Regions from separate parts of the Aneurinibacillus baijiui genome, predicted to be linked through region 2. Evidence: riboswitches for the same ligand, from Rfam matches in the RefSeq annotation. Region 2 holds a riboswitch; the other holds the start of a gene.
What was found. A riboswitch is a leader RNA that binds a small molecule or an ion and turns the genes downstream of it on or off. The one in region 2 is predicted to bind thiamine pyrophosphate.

Region 1: another riboswitch for thiamine pyrophosphate. It lies ahead of tenA (thiaminase II); the one in region 2 lies ahead of thiW (energy coupling factor transporter S component ThiW).

What each region holds. Positions count from the first base shown of each region.
Region 1 is NZ_JBFTXJ020000002.1:364,094-368,308, forward strand. It holds gene AB3351_RS05115 (ABC transporter ATP-binding protein) at 1-1,050, opposite strand, end outside; gene AB3351_RS05120 (ECF transporter S component) at 1,028-1,627, opposite strand; gene tenA (thiaminase II) at 1,624-2,316, opposite strand; TPP riboswitch at 2,452-2,554, opposite strand; gene AB3351_RS05130 (hypothetical protein) at 2,728-3,318, shown strand; gene AB3351_RS05135 (M28 family peptidase) at 3,404-4,215, opposite strand, start outside.
Region 2 is NZ_JBFTXJ020000001.1:318,812-323,026, forward strand. It holds gene AB3351_RS01540 (hydroxymethylglutaryl-CoA lyase) at 1-625, shown strand, start outside; gene AB3351_RS01545 (nuclear transport factor 2 family protein) at 653-1,069, shown strand; gene clpP (ATP-dependent Clp endopeptidase proteolytic subunit ClpP) at 1,216-1,797, shown strand; TPP riboswitch at 2,233-2,329, shown strand; gene thiW (energy coupling factor transporter S component ThiW) at 2,422-2,940, shown strand; gene AB3351_RS01560 (methyl-accepting chemotaxis protein) at 3,136-4,215, shown strand, end outside.

The DNA.
Region 1 (4,215 bases), on a different contig from region 2:
TTTGGCCGACCATGCATGGAGGGGGCGTCCCATGTAATGAAGCGTGTCCCGTTTTCCTTTTCTCAGGCCAGCTAGCGCTTGCAGCAGGGTGCTTTTGCCTGCCCCATTTTCCCCGATTAGTACTGTCCATTCTCCTTCCCTGATGGAGAAGGAGACAGCATCAAGCACCGGATGGTTGCCGTATCCAAGAGTAAGGTCGGTAGCTGTATAGATTTCTTTATAGTCATTCTTATCACGGTACGAGTCGGCACGTGCCTTGGTACAATGAAGTGAAGCATCCCACGCTTTGGCCAGCGGATGGGACTCGTCCGCTGCGACCTCATCCATTGTGTAGGGAAAGAGGCGGGGACGCCAGATACCTGCTTGCTCCATCTCTTTTTCATAGCGCAGGAGAACTTCCTGCGGTGTACCTTCCCCGATGAGCTGTCCGTTTGCGTTCAGCACAATCACCCGATCCATCCAGTCAATCAATCCGTCAAGCACATGCTCGACAAATACCATGGTTTTTCCTGTTTCTGCAATGGTTTTAAGCTGTGCAAATACATCGCTTCGTCCCTGCGGATCAAGCTGGGCGGTCGGTTCATCGAAAAACAGCACATCGGCTTCCAGCGCCAGCAGGCAAGCAAGGGCCAGCCGCTGCTTCATGCCGCCGGAGAGCGTCTCAATGGGTGTGTGCTTCGGTACAAAAAGACCGGCTTGTTCCATCGCCTGCCCGATGCGTTCGTCCATCTCTGCGCGGGGGATGCAGCGATTTTCTAAGCTAAACGCAATCTCATCTCCAACGGTTAGCATACAGAATTGCGCATCTGGGTCTTGAAACATAACACCGACAGAGGAGGAACGTGTTACAGTTCCCTCCATCTCCGCTTCAATCGCATGAGGAATGATGCCGGATAGCACAGATAGCAGCGTAGACTTTCCACAGCCGGAAGGTCCGAGCAGTAGAACCTTTTCTCCGGGCTGTATGGAAAGGGACAGATCACGCAGCGTATAGACATCAGCATCATAAAAACGGACGGAAAGATTCTTACATGCCAGATGCGGAGTCATAGCCCTCACCCCGCTGTCCTCTGCGCTGCCGCATGATTTCGTATTGACCAAGGATACCGGTTTTCGCCAGTGACTCGGCCAGAACTTTGCCCAGCAGGCCACCTAGGATCATGCCGCTTACGATGCGTAGGGTAAACGTTGCGGTCAGCACACCTGGTGTATAATAGCCGAATCCGTTGGCGATCAGGCTGTATGCCATGCTGCCCACAGCGGCTAAAGCACCTGATAGCATCAGGGTAAATACGTTATATTTTTTATAGCGGAACAAGAAGAAGGCAAGTTCTGCTCCAAGGCCCTGGGCAAAGCCGATCAAAAGGGAAGAGAGGCCGAAGTGACTGCCGGTAAATACCTCCACAGCCGCTGCCGCCAGCTCGGCAATCAGCGCAGCGCCCGGCTTGCGGACAATGAAGGCGACGAGTGGGCTTGCGACCACCCATACACCGAACATAAATTCCGCACCGACCGGTCCTACGAGCGCCGAGATCGGTAGCCACAGTGTAGACCAGCCAAGATAAAGCACTCCGCAGGCGATCGAAAGTACGACCGCCAGCACAACCTCGCGCATTTTCCAGCTCATCGTTTGCTTACCTGTCCGATTTCTACTGGCCATTCCTGTTTCGTATACGCCATATCCCAGAACAAGTATTCCAACTGGCAGCTTGTTAAGAAATGCCGGGTCATTCTTTGTTTTTCCGCTTCATCGGCGTGTTCAGCCCAGCGGTTGAGCCGTTCGCAGAATGCATCTGTGAGCGCGTTCATGGATGCCTCGCCATAAAAAGTAATCCAATCATAGAACGGATGCGCTGGAGATGGATTCACTTCCTTCATCAGCTTTTGGCCGATTTCTAGATACGTCCACGGGCATGGCAGCAGCACGGCGATGATTTCACCAAGCGTGCCTTCATGGGCGACCGTCAGCATATGGCGGGTATAGTGGCTTGCGTTCGGTGCCAACGGATAACCCTGCAGATCTTCATAGCGCACTCCGGCTACGCGGCACAGATTATTGTGCGGGTGGGCTTCTCCGTGCAGCGTAAAGGAAACCTGCTCCGCAAACATTGCCATATCTTCGCGCGCGTCGCATTTAGAGATGGCGATGCCGTAGATGCGGGCGAATGTATTAAGATATTCAAAATCCTGTTTTACATAATGAATAATAGCCTCTTTGTCCAGATCACCGTTGGCAATGCCTTGCACGAATGGGTGAGCAAAAATGGCTTCAAAAATTGGATCGGCCTCCCGGCGAAGCTGTTCAGTAAATGTCATCATACAAATTCCTCCTACGTAGTTGGTTTTTCAAAAGAAGACATTCCACAGGGGCGGCCGTCTCAAAATAAAAAGCCGCTCTATCATAGAGCGGCATACGAGACGAAAAGCATGTGCCAACCATAAAGGCATGGCGTATCATCGCTGCCACTTTCCTACGCTGGTATAATCCAGATCAGGTTCAAAGGGATCAAAGCAGTGCTTTATCTCAGCCATTACGGCACCCCTAGTGGACTTCCTTATGAAATTATCCGTAGAATAGCAGGTTATCTGGAAACTGTCAAATATTTGTCGGTGATTTTAACTTTTTCGCAACTTTTTTCTGTGGGGTTGCATCTATAATGATAGTAGTAATGCTAAAAAATTACGTAAGCATACAGAATGAGCGGTATAAAGAATGGAGACGAAAATATGAATAAGCAACAGGCAGTGCGTATGGGAAACAGAACCGGTATGCGCTGGCTTCTGCTGTGCGCTGGTGTAGTGTTCTTGCTTATCTATGCATCCGGACACGTGCAGAGCTATACGGAAGCAACGACGTATGAGAGGGCGATCCATAGTATCAAAGAAAAGAATTGGCCCGAAGCGCAGCGCTTGCTGCAAGAGGTAACAGATGTTGAGGATGCGAAGACGCTTCTTATATATGTACAGGCAAGGCGGGAGATGACGAATGGCGGGATGGGCGGTTATGCGGCGGCGCTGAGCAGTCTGCATAAAATTCCGGATGACTACCAGGGGGATCTGTATGAAGAAGTCACGGCGCTAAAACGTGATGTGCAAGCGGCTTGGCAGCTAGAGTTGAAGAAGGCGCAGACAGCACAGGACAAGCGCCCCGCACCGAAAGTGGGTATGACAAGAGAGCAGGTTCGTACATCGAGCTGGGGCGCGCCCAAATATATTAACCGGACCGAAACGGAAAACGGCGTGGTAGAACAATGGGTATATCCGGCCTATCGTTTTGTGTATGTAGAAAACGGAAAAGTAACGATTGTTCGGCCTTAGAATAGAAAAAGAAGCGCTCCCTATTTACCAACAAGGAGCGCTTCTTTTTGTTAAAACAACGCTAAGACCACATATAAAAAGGGAATTAGCCTTGTAACTCCACTTCTTTTTTCGGATAGTCTACCTTCTCGATTCGTAAATCACCCGGGCGGGCTGCTTGATAGACAGCGGAGCCGACAATATCCGCTACATTTTTGAGCTTTTCTTTGCTGATCTTATCTAGCGTATCATCTGGACTGTGATACCACGGTTCTACCGGTGCATGGATGAACAGGGCGGATGGAATACCAAGCGCATGGAAGGATTCGTGGTCGCTGCGTCCTTCCTGACCATACGGGAGCACTCCGCTCAGGCGGGAGCTTGCCGCTGCTCCGAGATCGGTCACACGGTTTTTCTCCCCGTCAATTGTATACATGATCAAATCCCCTGCGTCCCGGCTGCCGACCATATCCAATTGGAACATGCCGATTGTGCGCTTGATTTCATCCGGAGTTAGTGTAGCCGCATATTTCTCTGAGCCGATCAGGCCGTTTTCCTCTGCCCCAAAGGTAACGAAGCGAATCTCCGTATCGGTTTTCAATTTGGACATAATGCGTGCTAACTCAAGCGTGACGGCCACGCCGGATGCATCGTCATTAGCGCCTGGTGCTCCCTCTACGGAGTCATGGTGTGAACCGATGATGATCATATCTTTTGTATTTTTCTTGTTGGCATTTGGCTTCTTGGTCGCGATTACGTTATGTGATGTCAGCTTTCTCACTTCCGAACCTGCTACCTTGACTGTAGCCGTTACCGCTTCTCCTGCTTTGAGCTTGGCAGCCAATGCTTCGCCGTCCGCTTTGGTAATCCCCACAGCGGCGACGAAGGAGGCATCGGCGCCGCCTAATGTACCATCAA
Region 2 (4,215 bases):
GAATATTGATATGCTTCATATTGTGATGGCTGTAAGTGATGCGTTTAACCAGCGCAACGCACGCCGCAGCGCTGCTGAGTCGGCGGCTGAATTGAGTGCTGTGATTCGGGAAGCAAGCGCGGCGGGCAAACCTTGCATCGGGGTATTAGGCACTGCATTTGGCTGTCCATTTGAAGGTGAGGTATCGATTGAGAATGTCCTTGCCATTGCCGATCAATTCCTTGAAGCGGGCTGTGAAGGTATTACGTTAGCGGATACGACCGGAATGGCTCATCCCTTGCAGGTTCAGGCATGGGTGCGTGCCTTTACAAAGCGTTTTCCTGATGTAGAGCTTGGTCTTCATTTTCATAATACGAGAGGATTAGGTCTTGCCAATGTGTTTGCTGGTTATCAGGCAGGTGTCCGCATTTTTGATTCCTCGCTTGCTGGTCTTGGCGGCTGCCCGTTTGCTCCGAAGGCAGTGGGGAATGTTTGTACAGAGGATATGGTGAATATGTTCAGAGAGATGGGAGAGGAAACGGGGATGGAGGTGGAAAAACTAATCGAGACAGCTTGCTGGATGGAGGAGAAGATAGGGCGTCGTCTGGATGGAATGTTGATGAAGACAGGTACGGTCAAAATGTGAAACCCACTATAATGAAGGAGGACCCACATGGAAGATGCCGCTCGTACAACTGACACGTATGCATTCTATGTCGATATGGTGGAAAACAAATATTTTGCAAATGTAGATGCGAGGAATCTGGAAGGAATATTGGAGTGCTTCAATGAAGACGCCGTGTTTACCATTCAGTCTGCTCATTCTGTACATCAGGGACGAGATACCGAGATTCGTGCGATGTACGTGGAGCTGTTTCAAAACTATCAGCCGAAGATGGTGCACAAAGATTTTCGACATGTTGTAGACGTTGGAAATAGCCGTTGCTCTGCCCAGTTTAATGTAGAACTCATCTCTACAGAGGGCGGAGAGGAGATCTTTCTTACAAACTGCAATTTCTTCTATTTTGAGAACGGGAAATTTAAAGAAGTGTATGTATACATGAGCGACGGTCAAAATGTGCTTGGATAAATGGTATATTCCTAAATAAAGGCCTGAGGCAAGGGAGATCAATTCCCTGCCTTGGGCTTTTATTTTTGTAAGAAATCATCGGGCCTGCCGTATCTTTTTGTTGGTGTTCGTCGTTTACAGTATAACTATGCAAAGGAGTGATATATGTGACGACAATTCCGGTGGTAATTGAACAGACGAGTCGCGGAGAGCGATCGTATGATATTTATTCGCGGCTGCTTAAGGATCGGATTATCTTTTTGGGCAGCGCGATTGATGATCAGGTAGCGAATTCAATTGTGGCTCAGCTTCTCTTCCTCACAGCGGAAGATTCGAAAAAAGACATTCATCTATATATTAATTGTCCCGGTGGATCGACGACAGCGGGTATGGCCATCTATGATACGATGCAGTTTATTAAACCGGATGTATCAACCATATGTGTCGGGATGGCGGCTTCCATGGGTGCGATTCTGCTCGTGGCCGGAGCGCCTGGAAAGCGGTTGGCGCTGCCAAATTCGGAAATTATGATCCATCAGCCCTGGGGAGGAACGAAGGGGCAGGCCAGTGATATGATGATTCATGCAGAGCGAATCATTAAAATACGAAGCATATTCAATAAGATCTTAGCCGATCGTACGGGACAGCCGTATGAAAAGGTGGAAAAGGATACGGACCGGGATAATTTTATGCTGGCGGAGGAAGCAAAAAAATACGGGTTAGTTGATAAGATCATTGAAAAACTATAGCGTATTGTATTATCAAGGGTGTTGATGATTCAGGGTAAATCGTCACCACACCCTGCCCCAAACGGACGTCGGTTCGTCTCCCACACAGAAACATCGAGGGCCGCTTGTTGCCGAGCCAGTCGGAACAGCAAAACATCTGGGCAGATGCAAGAAGGGAGACTGTTGCTGTTCTCTTTCGCCTGGCTAGGGCAACCGCTCGGGAAGGGAGACGAAAGGCCTTGTTTGTGTCCGGTTGTGGTGCTCTTTTCCTCTTGGAGCCATCCACACCTTTGGTATCCATCGATGGATAGAAAAGATGGATGCGTCCAGCATGCGTCCCCTTTGTTTTGAGGGAACATGCGGACGTATGCAATTTGTTTTTTTCAATATATGGATAATAAACAGGCGTATTGCATTATATAAGAATTAAGAGTACCATAAAGGCAATTGGATACAAGTAACCACTAGGGGAGCCGAATGGCTGAGAGAAATATTTCGACCCTTTGAACCTGATCTGCGTAATCGCAGCGTAGGAAAGTGGCGTGAGGATGCTTTCGTTATGGCTGCAAACCACCCGCTTCGGGTGGTTTTTTGTTTTATAATAAGCACAACCAGAACTGCAATATAACATAAGGTGGAATGTGTATGCACACAAACTCAACACGACGTCTTACGATGATGGCGCTTTTGGTCGCCATCGGAATTGTCGGCTCAAGCTTTCTTTGGTTTCCGGCCGGCGTAGCCAAAGCATATCCCGTACAGCATGCGGTCAATGTGATCGCTGCGGTCACACTTGGCCCTGGGCCGGCTGTAATGATTGCGTTTATGATCGCGCTGCTCCGCAATCTTTTGGGCATCGGTACTATACTTGCGTTTCCGGGAAGTATGGTTGGTGCTCTGTTTGCAGGTTTTTTGTACAGGTGGACGCGCAGAGCCTCTATGGGAGCTGTGGGTGAGGTGGTAGGCACAGGGATCATCGGTGCCTTCATATCGGTACCGCTTGCCTCGATTTTTCTTGGAAAAAGTGCGGGCGCATTCGCATTTATTCCTCCGTTTTTCATCAGCAGTCTAGCAGGGGCAATACTGAGTTTACTGCTTGTGCCGACACTGAGAAGAGCGCTCCGTCAGGAAGAGATTCGCCCATCTTCCTCCATCCAAAAGTAAGAAGAGAACACAACAGCCTGGACTGCGTTCTGGGTTGTTTTTTTATGCGTAAAAACATACGTTTATGCGACCTTGCATACGTGATAGGTAACAAACTGCTTACCTTCTGTCATACAGCATTTGGCAATAAAGTTGCATTGGGTATAATTGTTCACCTAATCACGGGTGAAATGATACGAAAGGAATGGTGAAAATATGAGCCTACGAATGCGAATCTCTCTTTCGGCTGCTCTGCTTGTTCTTCTGGTTGTCGGCATCAGTGCTTTTTTCTCCTATTGGAGTGTGAGTCGGGCCGTAGAACAAGGTATTTCGGCATATAGTGCACAGACCGCTACCAATACGGTCGCCTATGTAGATATAAATACGTACAAAAAACTGCTCGCTCATCCTGAAGAAAATGAAGCATATTGGACGATTCGCAATACACTAAACGACGTACGCGAAAAGCTTGGTGCTCTCTATGTTTATACACTTACAGTTGATGGAGATGCGCTGCATATCATGGTGGACGGACAGCCGAAACATTCGAAAACGGCTTCGCCCATTGGTGAAGCTGTTACGGCTACGGCTTTTGAGGATGTAGCACCTGCTCTGCAAGGCCGTACTGCGTATAGCGGCCTCATTCACGATGAGAAGTATGGCGATTATTTTTCAGCCTTTGCACCGATTAAAGATGAAAACGGTGCCATCATCGGTGTGCTTGGCGTCGATCTGCATGCACCATTCGTTGCCTCCCTTACACAAGACATCCTGGCTTCTAATATTCCAACTTTTATACTTTCTAGCCTATTGCTTTTAGCGTTTTCCATTCTGCTGTTTATGTATGTCGTTCAGAGAAGTTTACGTCCTCTGCATTTGATTAGCAAAACAGCGGAAAAAATTGCAAACGGTGATTTGACATCCACTGTAGAAGCAGAACTTGCGATATCCGCGAACAGAAAAGATGAAGTGGGGCAGCTTGCTCATTCGTTTCAGATTATGGAGACGCGTCTCTCACACTTCATTCGGCAGGTGCAGCATACGGTGGATCATGTAGCGGCTTCCTCGGAACAACTAGCGCATGCTACAGGACAGACGGAGCAGGCATCGCATCAGGTGGCAACGACGATGCAGGAAGTCGCCGCAGGCAGTGTGCGTCAGGCAGAACAGACCCAGCATATTCTGCAGATGATGCAGAATATGACAAACCATGTGCACGAAGCTAAGGCGCAGGCGGATCGTAACCTAGACAATACGGGGGCAGCCGTCCAAATCTCGGATGAAGGCAAAAGAGCG